Regions from separate parts of the Ureibacillus chungkukjangi genome, predicted to be linked through region 1. Evidence: riboswitches for the same ligand, from Rfam matches in the RefSeq annotation. Region 1 holds a riboswitch; each other region holds the start of a gene.
The links. Region 1 has a riboswitch for S-adenosylmethionine ahead of metA (homoserine O-succinyltransferase). Riboswitches for the same ligand answer to the same signal wherever they lie in the genome.
Positions count from the first base shown of each region.

Region 2: it holds a riboswitch for S-adenosylmethionine, as region 1 does, so the genes downstream of both, LG296_RS14645 (methionine ABC transporter ATP-binding protein) here and metA (homoserine O-succinyltransferase) in region 1, are expected to answer to the same signal.
Region 3: it holds a riboswitch for S-adenosylmethionine, as region 1 does, so the genes downstream of both, metK (methionine adenosyltransferase) here and metA (homoserine O-succinyltransferase) in region 1, are expected to answer to the same signal.

Region 1 covers NZ_CP085009.1:2,014,503-2,020,700, reverse strand. The annotation lists gene LG296_RS10010 (ATP-binding protein) at 1-2,613, shown strand, start outside; gene LG296_RS10005 (hypothetical protein) at 2,623-3,390, shown strand; SAM riboswitch class I at 3,488-3,597, shown strand; gene metA (homoserine O-succinyltransferase) at 3,700-4,638, shown strand; gene LG296_RS09995 (MBL fold metallo-hydrolase) at 5,154-6,014, shown strand.
Region 2 covers NZ_CP085009.1:2,947,343-2,953,540, forward strand. The annotation lists gene LG296_RS14640 (methionine ABC transporter permease) at 1-481, opposite strand, end outside; gene LG296_RS14645 (methionine ABC transporter ATP-binding protein) at 474-1,499, opposite strand; SAM riboswitch class I at 1,676-1,782, opposite strand; gene LG296_RS14650 (thioredoxin family protein) at 1,840-2,145, opposite strand; gene LG296_RS14655 (toprim domain-containing protein) at 2,189-2,632, opposite strand; gene gcvH (glycine cleavage system protein GcvH) at 2,782-3,162, opposite strand; gene LG296_RS14665 (arsenate reductase family protein) at 3,244-3,600, opposite strand; gene LG296_RS14670 (acyl-CoA dehydrogenase family protein) at 3,801-5,582, opposite strand; gene LG296_RS14675 (acetyl-CoA C-acetyltransferase) at 5,745-6,198, opposite strand, start outside.
Region 3 covers NZ_CP085009.1:2,813,097-2,819,294, reverse strand. The annotation lists gene pckA (phosphoenolpyruvate carboxykinase (ATP)) at 1-923, opposite strand, end outside; SAM riboswitch class I at 1,122-1,235, shown strand; gene metK (methionine adenosyltransferase) at 1,689-2,885, shown strand; gene LG296_RS13860 (hypothetical protein) at 2,958-3,512, opposite strand; gene LG296_RS13855 (gamma carbonic anhydrase family protein) at 3,631-4,143, opposite strand; gene LG296_RS13850 (alpha/beta hydrolase) at 4,256-5,059, shown strand; gene LG296_RS13845 (sodium:alanine symporter family protein) at 5,227-6,198, shown strand, end outside.

The DNA.
Region 1 (6,198 bases):
GAAGAGGGTAAAAAATTCATAGAGGAAAATGTTTCAGAGTACTGGAAAAAGCAGACCTATGAAGCAATCACAAAGGAAATCGAGGGGCATAAATCAAAGGAACAGCAGTTAAAGGATGGAATCTCGAATGCTGAAACAGATATTGCTGACTTAAAAGAAATAGAAATTAAATTGCTAGAGGAAATCAAACTAAAAGAAGCTGCTAAGGAAAAATTAGCGGTCATCTCTGAAGAAATCACTCAGCTAAAAAAACAAATCATTCCACTAAAAAAAGAGCGTGAAAAAACGGAAGAAACGCTAGAAAAGCTTATAGAGTCACGCACTAAAATCTCTACACGAATTAATGAAATGAAGGAAAGCCTAAAAGCTATCGGTTCTGCTTCGACAATCGATGAACAGGTTCAAAAAGCAAAATCCAACATTCAAAAAAGTAATCGAATGCTGGAATATACTCAAGTAAAATCAGAGCTTGAAAAAATCGAAGCCCATTTAGAAGAAGCTAGAAAACAAAGTAAAAGCTTTGAAGACAGATCTAGCTCAATGGATTCAACAATTCAAGAGGTACAGGCCTTAAAAAAAGTACAAGATGTCGAGTCGTTTATAGAGAAGCATGAAATTCGTAGGGGATATGTCTTAAATCGCCTATTTTCTGACATGGAGAAAATTCATGAGCAGCTACTTGGCTACAAATCACTGAATGAAATATCAAGCCGCTTAGAAAAAGCCATTGATTTTAGCCAAACAACGCTCGCTATTCATGTACAAATGCCCGAGTTGCCGACAACTCATCATTATTCGCTCCAAGAGATTGATGAATTTTTAACAAAGTTAAGTCGTGCGTTTGCACAAAAGAAGATTAATAAAGACAATGGAGTACGTTCCATCCAAGGACTTTTCCTAAGAAAGCTTGCTATAAATCAAATCGCTCTTCGTTATCGTGCTTTAATCGATGAATCACTATTGGTATTCAACAAAATAAAAGAAGACATAGTGGATCAAATGATGCAGCAGGGCGGAATTGATGAGGGCTCGATGCTTTCATTAAAAACGAAGGAAGAAAATCTACTAGCTAGAAAATCTCAATATAAGGCTCAGCTACAAGCATTTGATTTTACAAAACAAGAACTTGAGTCCATTCCATCTGCTGCTGAGATACAAACTGTGCGTGAAGTTCTGGAAAAAGAAATAATAGAGCTTGAGCAAAACAAAGAAAAAATCGATGGTCTTAAAACTCAACTGTCGAAAAAGCAAGAAGAGCTACAAAGTGTGCAAGAACAAATTACAAATGGTGAAGCAGTTTTAAAGGAGTATATCGCCCAATTAAAGGAATACAATGCAAAAGGTATTCAGCTTGAAAAAGAAAGTGAGCTACTAGAAAAAATCACTAAGCAAAATCCAGAGCTTGAATTGGAAAAAACCAAGGAAAAATCCGAAGAAACAAAGCAACAAGTCCAAAAATTGCATAAAAAAATCGAAATGCTGCCAGTAGCACAGAACATGCAGCTTCAATGGAAGGCACTGCTTGAACAGGCAACAGAGCATGACTTGGACGAGATTCGTAAGCTTTATGTAAAACATGCAAATGTTATTGGGACAACCTGTGTCGCTTCAGCAAATAAAGAGTTTATGGAGAACTATCCGATATTCGATGTGGTTATTATCGATGAGGTATCAAAAGCAACGCCTCCTGAGCTTTTACTACCAATGCTTAAAGGAAAAAAAGTTGTACTTGTTGGGGACCATCATCAGCTTCCTCCATTAATAGGTGATGATACCTTCGAAGAAACACTGGAAACGGTTATTAAGGAAAGCGATACCTTTGAGGAGAAACGCGAATTAGAAAAGCTTCTTGAGGAATCTCTATTTGAACGCTTATACAAAAATCTTCCAGCTTCTAATAAGAAAATGCTGGCGATTCAATACCGTATGCATGAAAACATCATGAAAACAATTTCCCCATTCTATGAATATGAAAATGATTCATTACAATGTGGTCTTCCTGATTCAGATGCTTTACGCGATCACAAATTACAGAGTTCATTCATTAATCGAAATGAACACCTGCTATGGGTGGACATCCCGAACAAACAGGAATTCTTTGAGGAGCGCATGAAGGGTGGCTCTAGTTTACTAAATGAGTCCGAAATCAATGTTATTCGAAATATGTTACTTGATTTAAATGAGGCTACGGCAAAAGCTAAAGCTGAAGGACTAATCCTACAAGACGAATTAAAATCTGTTGGAGTGATTAGCTTCTATGCAGCACAGGTCAAACGCATTAACCGACTTATTGAACAGGAGCTAAGTCTGCCGCATCTACATATCCGAACTGGTTCAGTCGATAAATTCCAGGGGATGGAGATGGACGTGATATTGGTAAGCATGGTCCGGAATAATGACAACAAACACGGGGATATTGGGTTTGCCAAGGATTATCGTCGCTTAAACGTTGCCTTATCTCGTGCAAGAGAATTATTGGTATTAATCGGTAGTACAGAAATGTTCGTCAACCGTCCGAAAAAAGAAGAAACTCGTAAAATGTATAAAACGTTGTTAAATACAGTGAAATCTCAAGAGGGTTATCGAAATACAATTGAAAGCTTTATTTCATAAGGAGGAGCTATGGAAATACAATCCTTGCAACAATCACTTGAGTCAGAGCTTACAAAAAATTCAAAAGCATCCATCCTCCAAGCTGACACTTGGTGTGTTCCTGTTCATACTTTAAATGTTACGTATAAGCCCGTTGTTCGTACAAAAATGGATATTCTTATGAAGATGCTGTTTCTATCATTGAAGGATACTCAATTTGAAAGTGCCGAGCAAATCAGTGAAATTCTCCTTGTAGAGCAGCTTTTTGTAGAAGATTTATTATCTAAAATGCAAAAAACAGGATTGATTGCAAAAGTTGAATCCTTTTATCAGCTAACGGAGAAAGGGCAGAAGCAATTTGCCAATGGCGTCTTTGAAGAAGAACAGGATGAAACCGCAACGGAGCTTTTATACAGCCCGACACATAATAGTTTTTTAAATGGCGATCTTGAGGAGGTGCTTGAATTTGAGGACTTTCCGGAGCAAATTTTCCGATATCAGATTCAGCAAAATGAGCCTACATTAGAAGATAAATTAGTGATTCAAGAGCTACAAGCCATCAATGAAGATAATGATGACACTGAGGAAAACAAGCTCTTCATCACTTCGATTGATTCAGTCGAGGATGTTCAGGTAAATGACGTACCCTGTATCGAATTTTTGCTGTATGAGGTAGAGAAGGATTTGTTTACTTCACGTGTTTGGAATACATTATTGGATAAATGGGACGAGCAACTGGAGCAGCTCATTGGGGAAAATGAAAAATCAACCTGGCGTGATAAATTAGCTCAGAAATAGCAAGTGATTTCGATTATATATTTTAAATTCAAATTAATAGAAATATCGAATATTGCAAATATTTATAATCCATGTTAGTATTAGTTTAATTTCATCTATCTTATCAAGAGAAGCAGAGGGAAATGGCCCGATGAAGCTTCAGCAACCTCTAACATCGTTAGAAAGGTGCTAATTCCAGCAAGGCATATTTGTCTTGGGAGATAAGAGTGCGCGTATCGATTATACCCTCTCATTCTCACGCTGGAATGAGAGGTTTTTTATTGTCCAAAATAGAGTGAATTTGGCATGTAAAGAAATGGGGGAATATTAATGCCTATCAATATACAAAAGAATTTACCTGTAGGAGAAATATTACGTAAAGAGAAAATCTTCGTAATGGAAGAAGACCGTGCAAGCACGCAACAAATTCGACCTTTAAATATTTTGGTGTGTAACTTAATGCCTGAAAAAGAGAAAACGGAGCTACAGTTATTACGCTTATTAGGGAATACGCCATTACAAACCAATGTAACCTTTTTAAACACCGCTACATATGCATCAAGAAATGTATCAAAATCACATTTAGATACATTTTACAAGACATTTCATGAAATCAAGCATCGCCGTTTCGATGGAATGATTATTACAGGTGCTCCAGTGGAACGCATGGATTTTGAAGATGTAAGCTATTGGGAAGAGATTTCTGAAATTATGGACTGGGCTAAGCTGAATGTCACTTCATGTATGTATATTTGTTGGGGAGCACAGGCCGCTCTTTATAAACATTTCAATATTGGAAAGTTTGAGCTGCCAAAGAAATGCTCAGGTGTATACTCTCATGTTATTACGGATTTAACGGTAGACTTAGTGCGCGGATTTAGCGATGAGTATGTAGCACCACATTCACGTCACACTTCTGTTTCCTTAGAGGAAGTTCAAAATCATCCGGATTTACGATTACTAAGCTATTCTGAGGAAGCCGGTCCATTTATTGTCCAGTCCAAGGATACGAAGCATATTATGATTACTGGACATTTAGAGTATGACGCAACAACTTTGGCAGATGAATATATTCGAGACGTGGAAAAAGGCGACCCAGTAGATATCCCGGTCAACTACTTCCCGGATAATGATCCAAAGAAATCGCCTAAAAACACTTGGCGTGCCCATTCCTACCTGCTGTTCTACAATTGGTTAAACTACTACGTATACCAAGAAACACCATTCGAATGGCATTATATTGAGGATACAATTGAATTCCATATTTAATTTAGGGGAGCCATGTGAAAAGACACATGGCTTTTTAATTTGTAAATTTATATAAGCTGATAGACAGTTTAATCAAGTAAATGAAGAAAAGTGTCTTTCATAACAAAGCTGAAAGACACTTTTATTAAGTAAACAAAGACTAGTGTCTTTCATAAGCATGATGAAATACAGTTTTATCGAGTGAACAAGGATTAGTGTCTTTCATAAGCAAGATGAAAGACAGTTTTATTAAGTAAACAATGATAGTGGCTTTCATAAGCAAGATGAAAGACAGTTTTATCAAGTAAACGAATAATAGTGTCTTTCATAACGAAAATGAAATAAAGTTTTATCAAGTAATCGAAGGCTAGTGTCCTTCATAACCAAGACCAACATGAAAGACACTTCTTCAAGTCATCCAATCAATTTACTCTTATTTGACTGGAAACTCACAAATTTTTGGGTATTTCTTTATTAAGGATGAATAGCAAGTGTGATTAAAGAAAAAATACAATTGGAAGGAGGCAATATAAGATATGTCTGAACAGATGAATTATGGTGAAGATTACAAATATATTCCGATGACCTCGGTATCGAGTGGAAAGGGACAGGAAGTAAGACCGGATATATATTCCTTTACAACGCAGGTAGTTAATTTATGTATGATTGGTGAACCAAGCTCTCCGACAGGGTGGACATTGGTCGACGCAGGGATGCCAAAGTCTGTGAATACCATTATAAAAGAAGCTGAAAAACGTTTTGGCCCGGATGCACGTCCAAATGGTATTCTCTTAACTCACGGACATTTTGACCATGTTGGTGCAATAATCGAGTTGATTGAGCATTGGGGTGTGCCAGTCTATGCTCATGAATTAGAAATCCCTTATTTAACAGGACAGAAGAGTTATCCGGATGCGGACCCTACTGTTGAAGGTGGGCTTGTAGCAAGAATTTCTCCCTATTTTCCAAATGAGCCTATCAATTTAGGGCAGCATGTAAAACCTCTACCAAACGATGGTTCTGTGCCAATATTAAAGGAATGGCAATTGATACACACACCTGGGCATTCTCCTGGACACGTTTCATTTTTTAGAGAATCTGATGGAGCGTTAATTGCTGGGGATGCTTTTGTGACGGTAAAACAGGAATCCCTTTTTAAAGTACTTGTACAAGACCAGGAAATTAGTGGTCCACCTCGTTACTTTACAACGGATTGGAAGCAAGCCTGGTATTCCGTGAAAAAACTTAAGGACCTAAAGCCGAATGTTGCAATCACAGGACATGGTTTACCGATGGAGGGGCAGCAATTAGAAGATAATTTAGCTTTATTAGTAAATGATTTTGACAAAATTGCGATACCAAAGCACGGAAGGTATGTAGATGGCACTGAAAACTAATTTACTAAAAAGGATGTGAAAAACATCCTTTTTTCTATTTACTCGCCAAAATTTATCCCCCCTAATCTACGAATAACACCACTCCCTGGGTAATAGAATGATTTAAAAATACCCACACTCATCAAAAGTAATTTTATACCAATTTAATTCGTTTTTTTATTTCAAAATATCAATTACTTATACC
Region 2 (6,198 bases), 930 kb from region 1:
CAACAGCAGTTACTGTAATACCTGAAAGTAATGCTGGTAATGATTCAGGTATTAATACCTTCCAAATAATCGTTGAAGTTTTCGCTCCCATTGAACGAGCTGCTTCAATTACACCTTTATCAATCTCTCTTAAAGCAATTAACACTAAGCGAGCGTAAAACGGTGCTGCGCCAATAATTAATGCCGGTAAAGCCGCTTCAACTCCACGAATTGTTCCTACAAGGAATTTCGTGAAAGGAATTAAAAGTATGATCAATACGATAAATGGAATCGATCTAAAAATATTAACAAGTGATCCTGTTAAAAAATTCACCACTTTATTTGCCCAAATTTGGTTTGGGCTTGTCAGGAATAGTAAAATCCCTATTACTAGTCCTAGAATAAAGGTTACTCCTGTTGAGATAACCGTCATATATATTGTTTCGTATGTGGCCTCCCACATTTTTACCCAATCTACATTCGGAAATAATTGATTAAACATGGTCAATCACCTCCGCTTGGATTTCTCTTGTTTCTAAAAGCTTAAATGCTTCTTCCACCTGATTTGGTTTACCATCTATTTGTACAATTAATGTTCCATATGGGCCACTTGTAGTTTGTGTGATATTTCCGTGCACGATATTTACTTCAACATCAAATTCTTTAATGATTTGGGAGATTACCGGTTGCTCTGTTTTGTTGCCAATAAACGTTAGCTTAACGATCTTCCCAGTAGGATAATTGACAAGAATTTGCTCGATTGATTCTTTTGATTCTTTCGTTCCAGAAACCTGCATTACAAAATTCTTTGTAATTTCAGCCTGTGGATTTTGGAATACGTGAAGCACATCGCCAGATTCTACAACTCGTCCTGCTTCCATAACTGCCACGCGATGACAGATTTTGCGAATAACGTGCATTTCATGTGTAATCAGAACAATCGTCAGACCTAAACGCTTATTTATATCAAGCAATAATTCTAAAATAGCGTCCGTTGTTTCAGGATCTAGTGCACTTGTTGCTTCATCGCAAAGTAATACTTCTGGGTTATTAGCAAGTGCTCTTGCAATTCCAACGCGCTGCTTTTGACCGCCAGACAGCTGAGATGGGTAAGCATTTTCTCTGCCTGTCAAACCAACTAAGTCGATTAATTCCTTTACTCTTTTTGAACGCTCAGCCTTTGAAACACCTGCAATCTCTAAAGGAAAAGAAATGTTATCAGCAACTGTACGAGACCATAAAAGGTTGAAATGCTGGAAGATCATACTGATTTTTTGGCGTGCTTGACGCAGCTTTGTACCAGAAATCGATGAAATTTGATGTCCACCTACTTCTACCGTACCAGTAGAAGGCTTCTCCAAGCCGTTTAACAAGCGAATCATCGTACTTTTACCGGCACCACTATAACCAATAATTCCGTATATTTCACCTTTGTTAATGGTTAAATTAACATCTTTAACAGCTGTTATTTCTCCATTTTTTGTTTTATATATTTTCGATATATCTTTTAGTTCAATCATATGCGAGACTCCTTATAGCGAATCGTAACTATGTATTCTTATTAGTGAGTTTAAGTGCTTCAATTGTCCCCATTTGGCAAGTGTGAGATGTGAATCTAGTAATTTATAAAAAAACAAAAATCCCCTTCTACACAGACAAGTAGAAGGGGACGTAAATATATATTTACGTTACCGTTCTCTTATCTTCCAAAGTATCCACTTCGCGTGACTTGGCACCTTTTCACATTACTGTGATGGTTGCCGGGCTTCATAGGGCACTTCCCTCCACCGCTCTTTATAAGAGTTACGATATTAAGTTTTAGATTATGGATGTTACTTTACCATGTTAGATTGTTTCTAGTCAACTACTTTTTTTCAACTTATCATATAGGAATGGTACAGATTGGAAAGCATACAATTTTTCGACATTCCCATTTTCGCTAATTAGTAAGCATGGTACACTTTCAATTTGATAATCCATCGCTAAGTTTTCTAAGAAATTAATATTGGCTTTTCCTAACGGCAAGTCTGGTAAAAGATTTTCAATCACATCCATCATTTTCGATGCAACAGCACAAGTTCCACACATAGGCGTATATAAATAAAAAGCAACTAAGCCATTTTGCTCCTTTTGTTGCTTCCAATTTTCAATTGTCCATTCTCTCATAATCATCATCCTACTTCTTTGTTTAGGTAATAAAAACATCTATTTACATTTCAAGTGTCGAAGATAAATACTGCTTATGCACAGAGAATTTAGCATCGCTTAACAAATTAGCTAAAACTTTCTTAGGCGCATTTGCCACTTCGATATATGTTCGAGGTATGAAAAGATGAACAGCCTCAGAATAGATTCTTTTCGTTAGCTTTCTCAACTTTTCACCTGAATTATCCGCATCGAATAACGTATAGAGTTTACATTCTTCAAATGGCTCTAGAAGATCCAGGAGAGCATCCTCACTAATTGTTCCATTTGTACAAATAATTTTAACATCCTCAGCAAAAATTGGTGCGATGTTTAACTTATCCGATCGACCTTCAACAATTATACACTTATCAACTATCATTTGCTTCACCCCACGATTTGTAGTTACACAGCTAAATAACGTCTTCAAATATGCATAAGGATAATGATTGAAAAGCACGGTTTTCATAAAGCGAAATCCGATGTCTTTTCCCACTGAATTTGTAAGAAAGTCTTAAAAATATCAGTGAAATAAAAGGTATGGTTACTTATTATATTTATATTGTAAAAAAAACGCCAGTGATTTTCTGGCGTTTTTCTTTCTATATCATATTCATATTATGCGTCAATTAATTCATCATATTGCTCAGGAGTTAATAAAGCTTCCACTTCTGAAAGATCTGTTGGCTCAATAACAATCATCCAAGCCTGATCATAAGGTGATTCATTTACAAATTCTGGACTATCTTCAAGTTCACTATTGATTTCAACAACCTTACCTGACACTGGTGCATATAGTTCTGAAACTGTTTTTACAGATTCAACACTACCGAATGGTGCGTTTAACTGAACTTCGTCGCCAACCTGTGGTAGTTCAACGAAAACAATATCGCCAAGCTCAGATTGTGCAAAGTGCGTAATTCCAATGCGAACTTTACCATCTTCAACTTTAACCCATTCGTGTTCTTTAGAGTAACGTAAATCTTTCGGTGTGCTCACTCAAAACCCCTCCAAATATATGTAATTCATACATAATAAGTTTGACATATTTTATAATTAAAAACAAGATAGAGTAATGCTTTATTTCCAAGATTCAGTGAAGTCAGTTTCTTTAAATCCTAAAGTAACTTTTTCACCATCTGTAACGATTGGTCTTTTAATCAGCATACCGTCAGAAGCAAGTAATTCTAGCTGTTCATCCTCTGACATAGAGCTTAACTTGTCCTTTAAGCCTAATTCTTTATACTTCATGCCAGATGTATTAAAGAACTTCTTCAAAGGAAGCTCACTTTTCTCCCAAATCGCCTTTAACTCAGCTTTCGTTGGCGTCTGCTCCACAATATGAATCGCCTCATAAGCAATCCCTTCATCCTTCAGCCATTTCTCAGCCTTCTTACAAGTCGTACAACGCGGATATTGAATCAATTTAAGTACCATACAGAAACTCCTTCACTATATTAAATTTCACCTAACAAAAGTATAGCAGACAACCATTGTGTCTGTATTGTTTGTGTGCCTGGTACGCATTTAATTCAGAATAATTTGAATTGTTTTAGATTTGTGTGTGTACCTGGTACATACACAATTCCCATACACAAAAAACGGGCATCCTGTGTTAAGGATGCCCGTCAAGCGTACTATACGATGAATTTTTCTGCTTCGATTAGTTTTTGTGAAGCTTCACGTTTTTTCAAGATTAGGTTGTAAGGGTTACTGCGTGTTAGTTTACGAAGTGCAGAAAGTGTCATTTTACCTGCATCTCCATCTACTGAAGCTAAGATTGTTTCTTTAGCTTCTTTTTCGATCTCTGCAAAGGCTTCTTGGCAGAAGATTTCAGTATAAAGAATTTTTTGCTTCGACTTCTCTACACCGTCACGCTCGATTGCTTTTGCTGTACGAATAACAGCTGACTCCATTGCATAAAGCTGGTTCGCGATATTAGCAATGTTAACAAGCACTTCTTGCTCAGCTTCTAGCTTTGCACCAAACCTCTGAGCTGCTACACCTGCAGTTAACACACCAATTTTCTTAGCGTTTTTCACTAAGTATTTCTCTTGTGCTAATGGCTCGTCACTGATTTCTTCAGGCATTAGCATTAATAGTTCTTCTTGTAGCTTTTGAGCAACTTGAAGTAGTGGCAATTCACCTTTTAATGCCTTTTTCATAAATGTGCCTGGTACGATTAAGCGATTGATTTCGTTTGTACCTTCAAAAATACGGTTAATACGAGAATCACGGTAAATACGTTCTACTTCATATTCTGCCATGAAACCATATCCACCATGTAACTGAACTGCTTCATCTGCAATATAATCTAAAGTTTCAGAACCGAAAACCTTCGCGATTGAACATTCGATAGCGTACTCTGCAATTGCCCCAGCAATCGCTTTCCCATCTTTTTGCTCTTCTGCTGAAAGCTGGCTTAAACGATCCTCGAAGTAACCAACTGTACGATAGTTCAATGATTCTGAAGCATATAGCTGAGAAGCCATCGTCGCGATTTTTTCCTTTGTTAGGTTAAAGCTTGAAAGTGGTGTTTTAAATTGTTGACGTTGGTTTGTATAAGCAATCGCTAATTCTAAAGCACGCTTTGAACCACCAACTGTACCAACACCTAATTTATAACGACCAATATTTAAAATGTTGAAGGCAATAACGTGACCGCGCCCAACTTCACCAAGTAAGTTTTCAACAGGAACTTCAGCATCCTCTAAGATTAATGTACGAGTTGAAGAAGATTTAATCCCCATTTTCTTCTCTTCTGCCCCTACAGATACACCTGGGTAGTTGCGTTCAACGATAAAAGCAGTGAATTTATCTCCATCGATTTTCGCGTAAACAACGAATACATCAGCAAAGCCTGCGTTTGTAATCCATTGTTTTTCCCCGTTTAGTACATAGTGAGTGCCAGCTTCATTTAGCTTAGCAACCGTTTTCGCACCAAGTGCATCAGACCCTGAGCCTGGTTCAGTTAAAGCGTATGCTGCGATCAACTCACCAGAAGCAAGCTTCGGTAAGTATTTTGATTTTTGCTCATGGTTACCGAATAATACGATTGGTAATGAACCGATCCCTACGTGTGCACCATGAGTAATAGAGAAACCACCAGCTGGAGACATTTTTTCAGCGATTAAAGCAGATGAGATTTTATCTAACTCTAAGCCCTCATATTCTTCAGGTACATCAGCAGCTAGTAAACCAAGCTCCCCTGCTTTTTTTAGTAGTCGTACTGAATGATCGAATTCATGATGCTCTAAATTTTCGATAACTGGCTTTACTTCATTTTCAATATAGTCAGTAGTTGTTTGAGCGATCATTTTTTGCTCGTCTGTAAAATCCTCAGGAGTGAATACACGATCTAATTCCACATCTTCAATTAAAAAACTTCCACCCTTGATAATGTTTGTTGTTTGAACCATTTTTACTTCCTCCCCTTTATCCCATAAAGTTATTAAAATCATTTATAAGTAATTCCTACATGTTCCCATCCAAATACCATATATAGAAAAGCTCTAGACACTCGTTTCCCGGAGGCAACGGTAGTAGCACGATTGCCTAAAGCTAATCAACAAATTCACAAATTATAAAACTTCAATTACTCCAGCAGCGCCCATTCCGCCACCGATACACATTGTAATAACGCCATACTTCTTGCCTTGACGTTTTAGCTCATGGATTAGCTTTAATGTTAGAATGGCACCTGTTGCACCAAGTGGATGCCCTAAAGCAATTGCTCCACCATTTACATTTACTTTATCCATATCGATTCCTAAATGGCGAACCACTTGAATCGATTGAGAACCAAAGGCTTCATTTAATTCCCATAAATCAATATCATCTAGTGAAAGACCAGCGATTTTTAACGCTTTTGGTACAGCTTCGATTGGGCCGATTCCCATTACTTCTGGTGGAACGCCACCTACTGCAAAGCCTAAAAACTTCGCCATAGGCTTTAATCCTTGGTTTTCAGCTTCTTCACGATCCATTACTAGAACCGCCGCAGCTCCGTCAGATGTTTGAGAAGAGTTCCCCGCT
Region 3 (6,198 bases), 800 kb from region 1:
TTAGGAATACGAGATTTTGAATCTACTACTACGTTTTCTAATACTGTACCAAAACGAATTGCATTATAAATTTCTGGTTCTTTTTCAGCAGAAAGGTTGATAGTTTTTGCATAGCATCCACCCTCAATGTTGAATACACCATTATCTGACCAACCATGCTCATCGTCACCGATTAGTTTGCGGTTGCTATCTGCCGATAAAGTTGTTTTACCAGTACCAGATAATCCGAAGAATAATGCAACATCTCCTGCTTCACCTACGTTTGCAGAACAGTGCATAGAGAAAATATCATTTTCAGGAAGTAGATAGTTCATAATTCCGAAGATAGATTTTTTCATTTCGCCAGCATATTCGGTACCACCGATTAAAATAATTTTCTTTTCTAATGATACGATGATAAATGTTTCAGAGGCTGTTCCATCAACTGCTGGATCTGCTTTAAAGTTTGGTGCTGATACAATTGTAAATTCAGCATTATGAATAGGTAATTCTGCTTCAGTTGGACGGATGAATAATTGATGACAGAAAAGATTATGCCATGCATATTCGTTAATAACTTGGATTTGCAGCTGAGAGTCTTTGTCAGCACCAGCATATCCTTTGAATACAAAAAGCTCATCTTTTTCTTTTAAATAGTTGACAACTTTTACATATAGATTATCAAACACTTCAGCAGAAATCGGACGGTTAACATTACCCCAGTCGATTTTATCTTTTGTGCTTTCTTCTTCTACGATATATTTATCTTTAGGAGAACGACCAGTATATTTGCCTGTTTCAGCACTTATGGCACCATCAACAGTTAATGTAGCTTCTCCACGTTCTGTAGCTTTTTCCACTAATTGTGGTACGGATAATTGAACTTTAATATTTTCGCCGTTTAATAATTCCTTCAGCTCATTAGCAATTTCTACTGAATTCATCGATTAAATACCATCCTTTTTATAGAATTCCCAAAATGGTGGGAGGTTTGATTATTTTCAAAAATTAGTATAACACATTGAATTAATTAGTCTATACTAATCCAACATTTATTTTTAAATTTTTAAACTTTAATAGAATTATTCAAAAACGATTGACAAGTGAATCTACTTTCCGTAAGATTTACTCTTGAACGGATACTCTTATCCCGAGTTGGTGGAGGGTCAAGGCCCTATGAAACCCGGCAACCTGCGTTATTCATTTAACGCGATGGTGCCAACCTGATGCAAGGGAATACCCTTGAACGATAAGAGTGAAAGGTAATGTCATGAAACCACAATTCCTTTTACTCATGTACTTAACAATGAGTGGAGGAATTTTTTTTTCTAATTAGAACAGAATGATAAGGATAGTATAGCATTTCTTTCTATTTTTATCTGAGCCTTTCTAAATCCATGTATTTGTGAAGAGATCGTCTATACATTTTAGAATGTAGTTTAAATAAGTCCTGTACTTAGTCTTTACTAAATAACTAAGATTAATTACAGTGACAACTGTTAGGCTAAAAATTGTTCCATTACTGTTTTATACATAATAATAAAACAATAATTCAAATTTTCCTAATTAAATTTTAAAAAGTGGGAAAAAATGGGCAAGTTAAAAGGTAACGGCAGGAATACCGATCTAGTAGAACGGGTTTAACATGGATAATGAGTACCGTATCAAAAACGAGAAATTATCTCGCTATAAACTTAGGAGGAAACGAAATGACAAATCGTCGACTGTTTACATCAGAAAGTGTGACAGAAGGGCACCCAGACAAAATTTGTGACCAAATTTCTGATGCAATTTTAGATGCAATTTTAAGAGAAGATCCAAATGCACGTGTAGCTTGTGAAACTACTGTAACAACAGGTTTAGTACTTGTAGCAGGTGAAATTACAACATCTACTTATGTAGATATTAAAGGTATTGTTCGCGATACAGTAGCTGAGATTGGCTACACTCGCGGAAAATATGGTTTCGATGCAGAAAACCTTGCCGTACTAGTTGCCATTGGTGAACAATCAGCAGATATAGCCTTAGGTGTTGACCAAGCTTTAGAAGCTCGTGAAGGTTCAATGACTGATGCAGATATCGAAGCAATTGGGGCAGGAGACCAAGGTTTAATGTTTGGTTTTGCATGTAATGAAACACCAGAGCTTATGCCTTTACCAATCAGCCTTGCACATCGATTAGCTCGACGCTTAACAGAGGTAAGAAAATCTGAAGAGCTTACGTACCTACGTCCAGATGGAAAAACTCAAGTAACAGTTGAGTATGATGAACAAAACAGACCAGTTCGTGTAGATACTATTGTTATCTCAACACAGCATGATGAAGAAGTAACTTTAGAACAAATTCAAGAAGATATTAAAGAAAAGGTTATTAACGTAGTGGTTCCTGAAGAATTAATTGATGCGGGTACTAAATACTTTATCAACCCAACTGGCCGTTTTGTTATCGGTGGGCCTAAAGGAGATGCCGGCTTAACTGGCCGTAAAATTATTGTTGATACTTACGGTGGTTATGCTCGTCATGGTGGCGGTGCTTTTTCGGGTAAGGATGCAACAAAAGTTGACCGCTCTGCAGCATATGCGGCAAGATATGTAGCAAAAAATATTGTAGCAGCAGGTTTAGCTGAACGTGCAGAAGTACAATTAGCTTATGCTATTGGCGTTGCTCGTCCAGTTTCTATTTCAATTGATACATTTGGAACTGGAATTGTGAAAGAAGAGCAATTAGTAGAATGGGTAAGTGAATTATTCGACTTACGTCCTGCAGGCATTATTAAAATGCTGGATTTACGTAGACCAATTTACAAGCAAACAGCAGCCTATGGACACTTTGGTCGTACGGACTTAGATGTACCTTGGGAAAATACAGATATTGCTAGCCTTTTAAAAGACAAAGCAGGTCTATAATACTAACATCAATCCTTGCAGGGGAATAGATATAAATAGGTAGAGCCTAGTTGCGCTCTACCTGTTTTCATTTCAAGGGAAATCCTGTTCTAAGGGGATGTTATAAAATTGAGTTTTGTTGTAGATATTGCTTTTTATGGAGGAGTCTACTGCACCTGTTGCTTCAAACTCAAATGAATAGCCATCGCTGAAGGTGAAGGTGTAGGTTTCTTTATCATTATAATCTTCTGGATAGACATGGCTTATGTGAGATAAATCAGACCATTCGTAAACTACTTTACTACCAAACAAAGGATTATACTCGATATAATCTTCATCTAAATAGACATAATAATTTACGCCCATAAAAAAGATAGTGAAAAATCCAAAAGCCGATAAAATCAGAACAACTATCTTAGTAATAATCTTTTTAATGAAATACAGCACTATTAATGAAATAAAGGCAATGAAAAAGGCTAAAGAATATACAACTAGATTTTTGCCAAAGGATATAAATGCAATTTTATTTGGCTCCTCAAATACAACTACAGATAATATTACAGGGGTCAATAACACGATTATTGGAGCAATAATAATAACGAGTATTGCTAATACCCAGTAGATACTTTTAGTTTCATATTGGTTCATCTCATTCTCCTTATATATAGTTTATGTAATGATTCAAAGACTCAGAGTTTTGAAAAAAAATAGGTATAAGCAAGAAGCGTTATACCTGAAAATTTAGAGTTTCTACTATCATATGTTGTTAAGGCTGAAGTGATTTGTAAATTTGTCCTTTTTCTACATATTCGCGAATGATACGGTCCATATCCTCCCGATCTTCAGGCGTAACTTCACGAACTACCTTTGCTGGTCTCCCCATTGCCAAGCTATTAGGGGGGATTTTTTTACCTGGAGGAACAAGACTCCCAGCACCGATAAAAGCTCCTTCTCCAATTTCTGCACCGTCCAAAATAATAGAACCCATTCCGATTAAAGCGCTTTTTCGAATAACACAACCATGTAATGTAACCTGGTGGCCTACAGTTACTTCGTCTTCAATAATTACCGGATTATTCGGACTTTGGTGAATACAGCTCAAGTCTTGTATACTACAGCGTTTTCCAATAATTGTTGGCGCGACATCACCACGAATCACCGTATTAAACCATATAGTAGATTCTTCCTCTATAGTGACATCCCCTGTAACTACAGCATTATCTGCGATATAGACAGATGGGTCTATTTTAGGATTTTTATCTTTAAAAGGGTAAATCATCGAAAATCTCCTCATTTCTCAGTATGATATAGTATAGCGTAACAAATATAGCAAAGAATGAAAATTAGAATGCAAGTTTGCCCATTTTAATTGGGTAGGAGGGCAAGAAGTTATGTGGAAATGGGAAGCAGAGGGACAAGCAAAAGCTGTTGTTGTTCTTTTACATAGTGCGTTCGAGCAGCATCAATGGTATGCATGGTTAATCGAAAAGCTTCGAACAGAGGGCTTTACAATCGTCATGGGTGATTTACCTGGTCATGGAAAGAATTCAAAATATGCAAAAATTCATGATGAAGATATAAAGGAATACTCGGATTTTATTAAAAAGCTAATGCAAAATGCGGTACTATATCAGCTACCTGTTTTTATCATTGGGCATGGCTTAGGAGCTACTTTAGCGATTAACTTTTTGAAAAAAAATGAAGTAGAATGTGCAGGCTTAATCCTGACATCACCATGGCTAAGTTTAAGAAAAACTACGAATTTATTAACAAATGCCATGACTAACTTAGGAAATCTGGCTTCAAATAAAAAAATCTCTTTAAAATTCGACAAGAAAATGCTAACTAGAAATAATGACGGCTATCAGGAGTTAGTAGATAAAATTCCTTACCATTCCTATGCAACGGTTGGATGGTATAAGGGTGTACAGAACCTTATGAAAAATATTATTTCTGAACAAGAAAGTAATTTGTCATTGCCGATTTTATTAATAACAGCCAAGCAGGATAAAATTACTGATCCAGCTGTAGTTCGTAAATGGTTATTCAATCAAAAATCGACAGAGGTTCAATATAAGGAGTGGCCATATAGTTATCATAATCTATTCCATGATAATGAAAGAGAAGAAATTTTCATCTACTCAAAGGATTTCATGAATAACGTTCTTAGAGCACTCGGTTATATAATTAAATAAAAAATTTTCAGTACTCAGTCCACCATAACTGAGTATTTTTTGTATTTAAAGGGGATATATTAGTAGATTATAAATCTTTAATTATCGAAAAATATTGAATAAATTCAATTTGTGTAATATATTGAATTTTATAACAATAAAATATACATAAAAAAAGAGGTGTTCAGATGGAAGGTTTAGTAAAAGCGCTAAACGACTTTTTTTGGGGTCCATGGTTTATCTATGGAATCTTGATCGTGGGGATTTTCTTCTCGATTATGACTCGTTTTTTGCAGGTACGACATATTAAAGACATGTTTGCTCTAATGTTTAAAGGTAAAAAATCTGAGAAAGGAATTTCTTCTTTCCAAGCTTTATCAATTGCACTTTCTGGTCGTGTAGGGACTGGTAATATCGCTGGTACTGCTACAGCAATTGGTTTTGGTGGTCCAGGGGCAGTGTTCTGGATGTGGGCGATTGCCTTCATAGGAGCAGCTACAGCCTATGTAGAATCGACATTAGCTCAAATCTACAAAGAAGAAAAAGAAACTGAGTATCGAGGTGGTCCTGCCTTCTATATTGAAAAAGGAATGGGACAAAAATGGTTTGCTGTAATTTTTGCAGTAGCAGCTTTAATTGCAATGCTGGTGTTAATGCCTGGTGTTCAGTCAAATGCGATTGCTGGTGCAGTTCAAAGTGCTTTTGGTATTGAAGCGTGGATTACGGGACTAGTTATTGCTATTTTACTAGGTATTATTATTATTGGTGGAGTTAAATGGATTGCCAATGCGGCTCAAATTATTGTTCCATTTATGGCGATTGCTTATATTTTAATGGCTCTTGTTATCGTCTTCATGAATATTTCTGAGGTACCAAGTGTAATCGGACTTATTTTCTCTAGTGCTTTCGGTGCTCAAGAATTATTTGGTGGATTAATAGGGTCGGCTATTGCTTGGGGAGTTAAACGTGGGATTTATTCAAACGAAGCGGGTCAAGGTACAGGTCCTCATCCAGCAGCTGCAGCTGAGGTTTCTCACCCTGCCAAACAAGGTTTAGTTCAAGCAGCCTCAGTTTACATTGATACTTTACTAGTTTGTTCGGCTACTGCATTTATGATTCTATTTACAGGAATGTATAATGTGCATGATGAAAAGGCTGCA